Regions from separate parts of the Pseudodesulfovibrio hydrargyri genome, predicted to be linked through region 1. Evidence: predicted binding sites of a transcription regulator. Region 1 holds the regulator's gene; the other holds the start of a gene.

Region 1 (5,484 bases):
CCGCATGGTCCGTGTCCATCTCTGGATATTGTACGCCCAGGGGGGCGACGAGTTCATTCAATACGTCCGACTTGGTTGCGGACTCGAGTTCGGGAAGGATCAGCTCCTTCGCCAGGTAATCACTGAGTTTCATGCTTAGTTTCCGGGGTCGATGAGGCCGTAATCGCCGTTCTTTCTCTTGTATATCACGTTGACGCCGTCGGTCTCCGCATTGAGGAAGACCAGGAATTCGTTGTCACGGGCATCCAGCTGCATGGCGGCCTCGTCCACGGACATGGGCTTGGGCTCGTATGCGTCGGTGCCGACGATGGTGGGCGCTGAACCGGGAGCGATGTCCTCGTAGGACAGGTAGTTCATCTGCACCATCTTATTGGGACGCGCCTGCCTGGGGCGATTCTTCATCTTTTCGCGCATCTTGCGCAGCTGGGCCTCCAGCTTGTCCAGGACCATGTCGATGGTGGAGTACATGTCCTCCGAATCTTCATAGGCCGAGATATGTATGCGATCCGAGTTCAGGATCACGTCCGCCTTGTGGCGGAACTTGTCGACCAGCAGGTTGACCTGGAGATCGGCCTCCGCATCGGAAACGTATCTTGCTACCTTTTCAAAACGCTTTTCCGCATAACCCTTGAGGTGATCGGAAGGCTCGAAGTTCTTGAAAGTGAAGCTGATGTTCATACGCTGCCTCCTGGTTGAGAGTGCTTCAAGCAGCCCCTAGAAGTACTGCTTTCGTTTCGAAGACGAAGCTATGCCCATGGCCGAGCGGTATTTGGCGACCGTGCGCCGGGCGATGTTCACTTCCAGCTTTTCCTGGAGGATCTCGCCTATCCTCTCGTCGCTGAGCGGTTTCTTCGTGTCTTCATCTGCGATCATTTGCTTAATGAGCGCCTTGACGCTCTCCGAACCCACCTGGGACCCGTCGTTCAGGTCCAGGGCCGAGTTGAAGAAGAACTTCAGCTCGAAGATGCCGTGAGGGGTCGAGACATATTTGTTGGTCGTGATCCGGCTCACGGTGGATTCGTGCATCTCGATGTCTTCCGCCACCTCCTTGAGGATGAGGGGTTTGAGCTTTGTCACGCCCTCCTCGAAGAATGCCCGTTGGAAGCCGACAATGCTCTCAACTACTTTATACAAGGTTCGCTGCCGCTGGTACAGACTTTTCATCAACCATGCGGCGGAACGCATCTTTTCCTGGAAATATTCCTTCTCCTTGTCGGCCGCGCCCTTCATGGAATCCATGTAGAAGGTGTTCATCTGGAGCCTCGGCATACCGTCCTCGTTGAGGATGATGACGAAGTCCTCGCCGTACTTGTAGACGAACACGTCCGGGCTGACGTAGTGCGGCTCGGTGCTGGAGAAGTTGGCACCCGGCATGGGATCGAGCGTCTGCATCAGATCCAGGTACGACTTGAGCTCGTCCATGGTGATCTTGAACTTGCGCGCCAGAGGCTTGTAACGATTCTTCTCCAGGTCCTCCAGGTGGTCGCTGACCAGGGAGACCAGGATCGGGTCGTCATATCCGAGGACCTCCATCTGGACCAGCAGGCACTCCTGCGGGGTCCGGGCGCCCACGCCGACCGGGTCCAGGTGCTGGATGCGGCGCAGAACGGACTCGATCTCCTCCTCCGAGGCCTGGACCATGGCGGTCAACTCCTCCATGGTGGCCTGCAGGTAGCCGTTGGCGTCGATATTGCCGAGGATGACGTCGCCGATGGCCAGCTCGTGCTCGGAGAAGTTGGACAGGCGCATCTGCCAGTTCAGGTGCCCTTCCAGAGAGGGCTTCGAGGCCAGGCGGGCCTCGAAGGACATGCCCTCCTCGGGCATCTCCATGTCGCGAGACAGGGCCTGCTTGGAGGTGGAGGAAAATTCGCCCAGGTAGTTTTCCCAGTCCGCGTTGCGGACCAGTTCCTCCTCGGCCTGGGATTCGGTCAGGACCTCGGTCTTGTCCGGGACCTCGGTGTCGGTCTCGGTTTCGTCCAGGAAGGGATTCTCCAACAATTCCTGCTGCACGGTCTCCAGCAGTTCAAGCCGCGACAGTTGCAGCAGCTTGATGGCCTGCTGCAACTGGGGCGTCATGACCAGTTGCTGTGAGAGCTTGAGCTGTTGCCGAAGTTCCAATCCCATGATGCGCTACCCGCTTGAGGTTGTGTTTATCGATTGCCGGATAAAGAAATTTTTTTTAACCGCCAGACATTTTTTCCGGTTCAACCATGCCACAGTGAACTAAAGGATGCAACACAATTGTGTTAACATCCTGTTTACATTAATATTTCCGCCTGCATATTATGATATGAAAAAAGTGTACCAACCTTTAGCAACGGTGTAAATCGGGAAAGAGGAAAAAAAGACGAAAACGGCGGGCTAAAGCCGGAAATCCTCGCCCAGATATATCTGCCGGGCGCGGCTGGACTTGACGATCTCGGATGGGGCTCCCTCCAGGATGACCGTGCCCTCGTAGACCAGGTAGGCCCGGTCGCAGATATTCAGGGTTTCCCGGACGTTGTGATCCGAGATGAGGATACCGATATCCATGGACTTGAGCACGGAGATAATCTCCTGGATGTCGATGACCGCGATGGGATCGATACCGGCAAACGGCTCGTCCAGGAGGATGAACTGCGGATCGAGGATGAGCGCCCGGGCTATTTCGAGCCTGCGCCGCTCGCCGCCGGACAGGAACATGGACGCCTGGTCCGCCAGCTTGGTGATGGTGAACATCTCCATGAGTTCGTCGGCCCGGGCCCGCTGTTGCCGCGAGGTCATGGAGGTCTGCTCCAGGATGATCTCCAGGTTCTGGCGCACGGTCAGTTTCTTGAAGATGGAGCTTTCCTGGGGCAGATAGCTCACCCCCAGGCGGGCGCGCTCGTGCAGGGGCTTGTCCGTGAGCACGTGGCCACCCAGGGAGACCTCCCCGGTGTTGGGCTGGACGATGCCCACGAGCATGTAGAACGTGGTCGTCTTGCCCGCGCCGTTGGGGCCGAGCAGACCGACCACCTCGCGCGCGTCGAGCTTGATGTTGATGCCGTGCACGACCTCTTTCTGACCGTACCGCTTGGACAGGTTGGTTGCGCGCAGACCCTCGGCCATTTATTGCACCTTCAGGTTGCCGGGAGTCATGAAGACGGCCTTGACGCGCTGCTTGCCGCCGATGACCTCGGACCGGTCGTCCTTGATGTGAAAGTTGATGACCTCGCCGGTCAACGAGTTGGGGCCGTCCTGGAGCTTGGGATCCCGCTCCATCTTGAGCAGTTGCGGGCCCACCAGGTAGGTAAGCAGGCCGCAGGTCCCCTCGGTGGTCCCCTTCTTGGCACGCACGTTGCCGTCGGCCACGATGCGGTCCACGCTGTCGGCGGAGAATTTCTTGTCGGTGCTGGACGCGAGATAGGCCGAGAGCTTGTCGGCCCATAGGGTCAACTCGCCGTGGGTGGCGACCACGTGGCCCACAAAGGAAATGACCTTGCCGGTCTCGTCGTAGGTCATGCGGTCGGAGGTGATCTTCACCGGCAGGCGGCTCGGGTCCACGCCCACCGGGATGGGCGCGGGCGGCGTCGCGGCCACCGGGGCCTTGAGCTCGCCCTCGCCGGAATCCTTTGCCGGAGCAGGCGTCGGCGCGGGCTCTGATGCGGTGGCGGAAACGGACGCGGCCATCTCGGCCTCGATCACCTTGAGGTACTTGGCGTTGGCGTAGCCCACGGCCTTGGCCGGGTCGCGGTCCTTTTCGCCCAGCTCGAACACGGCCAGCCAGCCGTTTTGGGGAAAGTCGGTCCTTACCCGCTGCCCCTTGGCCAGGGTGACCACGTGCTCCGCTCCGGGCCGGGGCGCCTTGCGGACGTTGAGGTTGACCGTGGCCTCGCGCACCTCGCCCCAGTCCTGGGCCATGGCCCGGGCCGGAACCAGCAGCAGGGCCAGCATCAGCAGAATTCCCGTATGGCGAACCGTTTTCAGCAACGTCTTATTCCTTGTTTTCATTCAAAGGACTCCTTCCCAGCCCTTCGGGGGCCAGCAGCGCTTCCACGCCGCCGGCGGCCACCATCTGTCTCGTGACCAGGTCGATCTCCAGGGCCTTGGCCTGGACGGTCATGTCCGGGCGGCGCACGGTCACGCCGCCCTTGAGATACACCTTACCTATTGCGCCCACATAATCAAGGTGCTGGGCGTCCAAGGCCATGTCGCCGAACCGGCCGCTGACCCCGTCGTACAGGGTCAGGTTGTCATTGGCCTGGTCCACCTCGCCACGATCGGCCTGGACGTAGACTTCCTGGCGGTCGTCGCCGAAGTAGGCGGTCAGCTGGGGAAAATCCACGGCGATAATGCCGAGTTCCTGGTTGTACTTGGCGCTCTTGGCCAACAGCTTCCAGGTCATGCTGCCCTCCTTGCCCTGGACCAGTTCGATGTCCTCGGCCGAGACGTCGGCGTCGGCGAACATGTCCTTGCGGGAGACGGGCGCCTGCCCGACAGTGTCCGGGGTTTCCAGAATGGGGTCGGAAAAAAAGAGCTCGTTGACGCCCAGGCCGAGAAGCAGCCCCAGGGCGAAGATGACGAACAGGACCAGAGCAGGACGCCCTCTCATCTAGTCCACCCAGCGCTGCAGGGCCTGTTCCTTGAGCCCCCGGGCCTCGAGAATGAACGAAATGGCCTCGCGGACCGCGCCCTGCCCGCCCTTGCGGGAGGACATCCAGTCCGCGGCCTCGATCACCTCGGGCACCGCGTTGGGCACGCACAGGGCCAGGCCGGCCCGGGCCATCACGGCCAGGTCGATCCAGTCGTCGCCCATGTAGGCGGCCTCTTCCGGGGCGACGCCGACCTCCTCACACATCTGCTCGAAGAGCGGCAATTTGCGATGATGGCCCGCATAGTAGTGTTTGATGCCCAGTTCGGTGATGCGTCTCTCCACCGGCTTCTGGTCCAGGCCGGTGATGATCCCGACTTCCAGACCCACGGCCTGGGCCAGCTTGATGCCGAGGCCGTCCTGGACGCTGAACCGCTTCATCAGGATGCCCTCGTCGCCATAGTACAGGCCGCCGTCGGTGAGCACGCCGTCCACGTCGAGCACCAGCAGCTTGATGTTCCGCGCCAGGGCGGTCGCGTCAGCCACGATTGATCTCCCACAGGGCCAGCAGCCTCTTCAGCAGGGTTTCGACCTCGGCCAGGGGCAGGGAGTTGGGGCCGTCGCACAGCGCCTTGTCCGGGTCGGGATGGACTTCCATGAACACACCGTCCGCGCCCGCGGCCACGGCGGCCGAGGCCAGGACCGGCACGTATTCGCGCTGCCCGCCCGAAGCGCCGCCCAGCCCGCCGGGCAGCTGCACCGAGTGGGTGGCGTCCATGATCACCGGGACGCCGAAGGCCCGCATCTGCGGGATGGAGCGCATGTCCACCACCAGGTTGTTGTAGCCGTAGGTGGAGCCGCGCTCGGTCAGCCAGACCTGGTCGTTGCCCGCCGCGCGGAGCTTGTCGACCACGTTTTTCATGTCCCAGGGAGCC
Region 2 (5,484 bases), on a different contig from region 1:
CTGCCTGACCCGCCACACGGCCAACCCCATCACCGTGGGCCTGGCCAACCTGGCGGGCGGCCAGGCCGTCACCTGGAACCTCCCCATGGCCGGCTCCATTTTGGCCGCCTTGCCGGTGCTGGCCATCTACATCTTCCTAGGAAGGTACTTCATCCGGGGCTTGTTGGCCGGTTCTGTGAAGGAGTAGGCCAGCGGCTTCCGATAGCGGGCCATCTGCACATTTTTTCCGGCGGGCGCTGATCCTCGCGTAGACGGCTACGCTGCGGTCAGCGCCCGCCGGAAGAAAATGCACAGCTGACCCACTCTCGAAAGCCTATCCCGGGCGCGGGGGACTGAGCCGCTGTCGGGTACTGCGCACCCGAATCGCTCCAAAGAGAAGAAAAAGGGCCTCCGACTTGATGAGAGTCGGAGGCCCTTTTCTTGTGCGGCCAACCCCGCGAAGCGGCGATAAAAAAGTTTAGGAGGGGAGAGGGGATGGGGGGTCCGGGGGAAGGGGAGAGGGGAAGCCCTTTTCAAAGGGTTCCCCTCTCCCCTTCCCCCGGCCGCCGGAGGCGCGGTAAAGGAAAAGGCCCGGACGGGTGTCCGGGCCTTTTTTTGGTGTATCTGTTTGGTCGGGGGTCCTAGTTGCGGTCGCGGTCTTCCTCTTCGGAAGAACGTTCGTCCTTGCTCTCCGAGACGTTTTCATCCCACAGCCCGCAGCTGTGATCGATGCAGGAGAGGCACGGTCCGGGATAATCCATGTTGGGCATAGTCGCCTCCTGGGTATAGGTACGGAAAGGCCCGACGCGAAACGCCGAGCTGATCACACTTGAGCATACGTGATAAATAAGCACCAAACCGGACTTGGCAAGGACTGGTGCGAAAAAAAGTGTGGCCCGGGGAAGGGAAGGTCGGCTAGGCGTGTTTCTGGCAGTATTTGAGGAACTTCTGCGCTTCGACGAAGGCGGGGTTGATCTTCAGGGCCTGTTCGAGGTTGGTCACGCAGTGGTCATTGTGCCCTTTTTCGAAATAGACGCGGGCCAGGTTGAAGTAGACGTTCTCGTCGGTGTCCACGATCTCCAGCGACTTCTCGTAGTAGCGGATGGACTCGTCGTAGTGGCCGTTTTTGCGCAGGGATATGCCGAAGGAGTTGAACTTTTGGCGGAACTCGAAGGTGAACGCCTCTTCCAGGCCGAGCAGGGTGTCCAGGACCTTCTTGAGCTTGTCGAAATCCTTTTTCTCGGAATAGACCTCGCCCAGCCCGTAGTGGGCCTCGATGTTCCTGTCGTCGATCATCAGGGCCTTGAGAAACTGCCGTTCGGCCTCATCCAGGTCGCCGTTGACAAAGGCGTCCTGGCCCATCTCGATCTTGCGCCGCAGGGTCTCCAGGGCCGGGACCGTATGCACCCGGTAGTAGGTCGGTTCCGGAGTATACTGCCTCAGGAAGTCCAACTCGCCGAGGACGCTGCGCACGCCCGAGGGGACGTGGTGCGCGTTGAGAGGCTGGATCTCGAACTGTTCGGGGGAGAGCTGGCGGGCGTACCAGTAGGTGACGTTCTCATGTCTGACGGAAGTGCCGCCTGTGCCCACATCGGCCTCGATCGACAATGAATATACACCGAGAATAGCCGGATAATCGTCCACGGCTGAAGACTCCCTTATTGATCTTTCTGCATGTTCGGGCCGAAAGGAAAGTAATGCAGGTCAAGGCATATATCAATACCAAATATTGATCGAGGGCGGAGTGGAGTCCCGAAAAAGGCCCTTGGTAGGGCCTTTTTCGGGACTATGGAAAAACCGGTTTAGTTGCACGGCTTCCAGGGCTCGTTGACCTTGCGGTCGAATCCCCGGAGCGGGATGGTGTCCGGCAGCAGCGGGGCGACCAGGGGGGTGAACGGCTCGTAGTTGTAGACCACGGCCACCTCGGCCAGTTGGCAGGGCGCGCCCGGGTCGTTGTCGATGCCGTCACCCGTGGCCCGCACGTCGGGCCAGGAGCGGACGGAGATCACTATGTTGGACTGCTTCAGGGTGGTCAGCCCGGCCTGGGTGGCCTCGATGATGTCGTTCAGCCGGGTGCCCTCTTCCGCGCCCCGGCCGGTGGCGGCGTAGCGGGCGCCGAGCTGGGCGGCCTTCTGCACGGTCATGTATGCGTACACGGCATTGCCGCCTTCGATCACGGCCATGACGAGCATGAACAGGATGGGCAGGATCAGGGCGGTTTCCACGGCTGCCAACCCTGCTCGGCGGGTGTTGTTGCGGTTCTTGTGCATGGCTAAACCTCCCTTAGAGCAGGCGCCAGCCGAGCTGCTTGCCGATCTGCTTGAAGATGTCGGGAATGTCGTACACGGACGGGGCGTCGAAGTAGTGGTCGTCGGTCCCCTGCTTGCTCGAGGCGATCTGTTTCATCAGGTTGATGTCGGTGTTGTCCGAGGAGCCGAAGCGGATGGAGAAGATCTCGATGCCCGCGTCCTTGGCCGCCTGGGCCTCGGCGAGCATGTCCGCGTTGAGCACGCCGCCGTCGTTGCAGTGGGCGGTGTCCACGCCCATGCCGTAGTAGGCGTTGGTCCAGTAGTTGTTGGGCCGGTACGAGGCGCGGTAGGACCCGCCGCACTCGCCGTCCTCGGTGTCGCCGTCGGTGAGCACGATCATGATCTTGCGGAAGTCCTCCTTGTCCCCGGCCTGGGTGAACGGCGGGGTTGGGGTGAGGATGTTGCGCGCCCACTTGATGCCCTCGGAGATGACCGTGCCCGAGGCCGCACCGGTGGCGGTCTGGGAGTCGATGGCCGCGACGATCGTTCGCTTGTCCTTGCTCAGGGGCAGCACGGCCGGGATGTTGGAGCAGGTGTCCAGGGTGATGTAGGACCGGTAGTAATAGGGCAGGGCGTAGTATTCGTCCATGAAGTCCTCGTGGATGCCCTGGTTCAGGGAGCCGTCCGCGTTGACGCAGCCCTTGGCGTAGCCGTCCACGGCTTCGCCAAGGCGGATTTTGCCGCGGAAGGGCACCAGGCCGACCTTGGTGTCCGGTGTGGTGCCGTCCGGGATGAGCAGGTCGGCCAACTCGTTGGAGGCCCGCTTGACCAGGTCGATGGGGGTGCCCTTCATGGAGCCGGAGTTGTCGATGACGAAGACCACCTCGAGTTTGTTGAAGCCCGCCATGGCGTTGGCCTCCACATAGCCGTCGGCCATGCCCAGGACCTCCATGAGGAGCACCTTGACTTCGGCCCGGGCCGTGACCTTGACGCTGCGGATTTCGGTGCCCGCCGAGATGTCCGTGACCACGGCCCCCTCCATGTTGTCCGCGACCATGTCCTCCACCGCCTGGCGGACCACGCCCTTGGACAGATCCGGGTCGTAGGGCAACTCCAGGCTCCCGGCCAGGGCGCCCGCGTCCACCGCGGCCTGCAGCCTGGTGTGGGTCATGTACATGTTGCCCATGTCCACGGCAATGCCCACCATCCCGATGAGGACGGGGAGCAGCAGAGCCATGATGGCGCTGGTGGAGCCCCGGCGGGCTCCCTTACGGGAGCGGCATGGTGGTCTGTGCGACGAACGTGGGGGCGGTGTCGTTTCCGAACATGTCTTGGCCGCTTTGCGAGCCGAACATCTGGTAAACATAGGAAACCTCTACTGTGACGGTGTTGGCAACGGTGTCGGTGGTCACCTTGGTGGACAGGCCATTGGAATCGAGATCGGCGAGGACGGCGGCCACAAGGCCCTCCACGTCGGCGTTCTCGCCTTCCATGACCACATGGCGCGCCCCTTCGCGGCTGGCTTCCACCAGGGCGGAGTAGGTATGCATGGCATTGCTGCCCTCCACCAGAAGCAGGATCAGAAGCACTATTACGGGAAGCAGCAGGGCGAATTCGACTGCGGCGATGCCCTGGCGTCTGTCATCTCTTCTTCTCATTCCCGTTCTCCTTGCAGTCCGGAATTGGCCCGGCGGAAGGCCGGTTCCACCGTATAAAGCATCGTGCGTGCCAAACCAGGATGGTTTCGTCAGAAGGATGCACACAACATGTCGTTTAAACAGGGTAAATTTTTTTGTGTTCCACCTATGGAGATGCCTGTGGAGGAATCGTCCGGACGGCTTTATCTATTTTTTATGGATAAGCGCCCCTGTTTCATGTAGGGTTGTCCTCACGCGGGAACTACACCATCAGGGAGCGAACCGGTGGCCGAGAAAATACTTGTGGTCGACGACGACCGCGCCTTTCAGGGAATGCTGGTCGAGGCGCTGGCCGACAAGGGCTACGCGGTGGAGACCGCGGCGAGTGCCGAGGAGGGCTTGAAAAAGGCCGGGGCATCGGGTTTCGATCTCATCCTGCACGATATCCAGCTGCCCGGCATGTCCGGATTGGAGGCGCTGGGACATCTGGCCGACGCGGCCCCGGGTGTGGACGTCATCGTCATGACCGGCTTCGGCTCCAAGGAGACCGGGGTCACGGCCATGCAGCAGGGGGCCTATGACTATTTCGAAAAGCCGTTCTCCCTGCGCGAGATGGAGGTGGTGGTCCGGCGCGCCCTGGAGAAGCGCCGCCTCCAGGTGGAGCTGGCCGAGCTGAAACGGCGCGGCGGGGGCAGCCCGCTGCACAACATCATCGGCCATAGTGCGCCCATGATGGCCGTCAAGGAGCGCATCGGCCGGGTGGCCGAACTCAACGCGGACGTGCTCATCATGGGCGAGACCGGCACCGGCAAGGAACTGGTGGCCGACACCATCCACGCCATGAGCGCGCGGGCCAAGGCCCCGTTCGTCAAGATCAACTGCGCGGCCATCCCCGAGACCCTCATTGAATCCGAGTTGTTCGGCCACGAGAAGGGGGCCTTCACCGGGGCGACCTCCATGAAGCAGGGCAAGTTCGAGCTGGCCAAGGGCGGCTCGCTCATGCTCGACGAGATAGGCGACATGCCCCTGCACCTGCAGCCCCGGCTGCTGCGCGCCGTGGAGCAGAAGCAGGCCGAGCGCGTGGGCGGGGCCAAGCCCATCCAGTACGACGTGCGCATCATCGCGGCCACCAACCAGGAGCTGGAGCAGCGGGTTCGGGACGGTGAATTCCGCAGCGATCTATACTATAGACTCAACGTGGCCACCCTGATTCTGCCGCCTCTGCGCGAACGCAAGTCCGACCTGCCGCAACTGGCCGAATTCTTCCTGGACCGGGCCAACCGCAGGCTCGGCACGGACATCGCCGGGGTCTCGCCCGAGGCCATGGAGATTTTCTTCAACTACGACTGGCCGGGCAACGTGCGCCAGTTCGCCAATGCCATCGAGCGCGCGGCCATCTTCTGCACCTCCACCCGGATCACCCCGGCCGAGGTGGACCAGGCCTTCTCCAACGCCCGGCCGTGCGGTGACAGCGGGGTGTGCGTGCCCACGGGCGAGGGACTGCCCCTGAAACAGGCCCTCATCGAGTATGAGCGGGCCTTGATCGAGAACGCCCTGCGCGTCTGCGGCGGCGTCCAGACCGAGGCCGCCACGGCCCTGGGCGTGTCGGCCAAGAACCT

What was found. The regulator sigma-54, encoded in region 1, starts transcription at its own class of promoters, with help from an activator protein. The targets are predictions, from matches to a motif close to CTGGCACGGNNNNTGCTT.
Region 2: a site for sigma-54 is predicted at 3,943-3,960, ahead of BerOc1_RS12935 (TadE/TadG family type IV pilus assembly protein). Genes of this name have one in related genera too.

Annotation. Positions count from the first base shown of each region.
Region 1 covers NZ_LKAQ01000001.1:52,794-58,277, forward strand. The annotation lists gene BerOc1_RS00260 (PTS sugar transporter subunit IIA) at 1-133, opposite strand, end outside; gene hpf (ribosome hibernation-promoting factor, HPF/YfiA family) at 136-678, opposite strand; gene rpoN (RNA polymerase factor sigma-54) at 715-2,124, opposite strand; gene lptB (LPS export ABC transporter ATP-binding protein) at 2,362-3,087, opposite strand; gene BerOc1_RS00280 (LptA/OstA family protein) at 3,088-3,969, opposite strand; gene lptC (LPS export ABC transporter periplasmic protein LptC) at 3,953-4,570, opposite strand; gene BerOc1_RS00290 (KdsC family phosphatase) at 4,571-5,095, opposite strand; gene kdsA (3-deoxy-8-phosphooctulonate synthase) at 5,088-5,484, opposite strand, start outside.
Region 2 covers NZ_LKAQ01000004.1:1,854,308-1,859,791, forward strand. The annotation lists gene BerOc1_RS12915 (carbohydrate ABC transporter permease) at 1-187, shown strand, start outside; gene BerOc1_RS19430 (hypothetical protein) at 621-749, opposite strand; gene BerOc1_RS12920 (tetratricopeptide repeat protein) at 895-1,623, opposite strand; gene BerOc1_RS12925 (TadE/TadG family type IV pilus assembly protein) at 1,782-2,249, opposite strand; gene BerOc1_RS12930 (TadE/TadG family type IV pilus assembly protein) at 2,263-3,594, opposite strand; gene BerOc1_RS12935 (TadE/TadG family type IV pilus assembly protein) at 3,497-3,886, opposite strand; gene BerOc1_RS12940 (sigma-54-dependent transcriptional regulator) at 4,151-5,484, shown strand, end outside.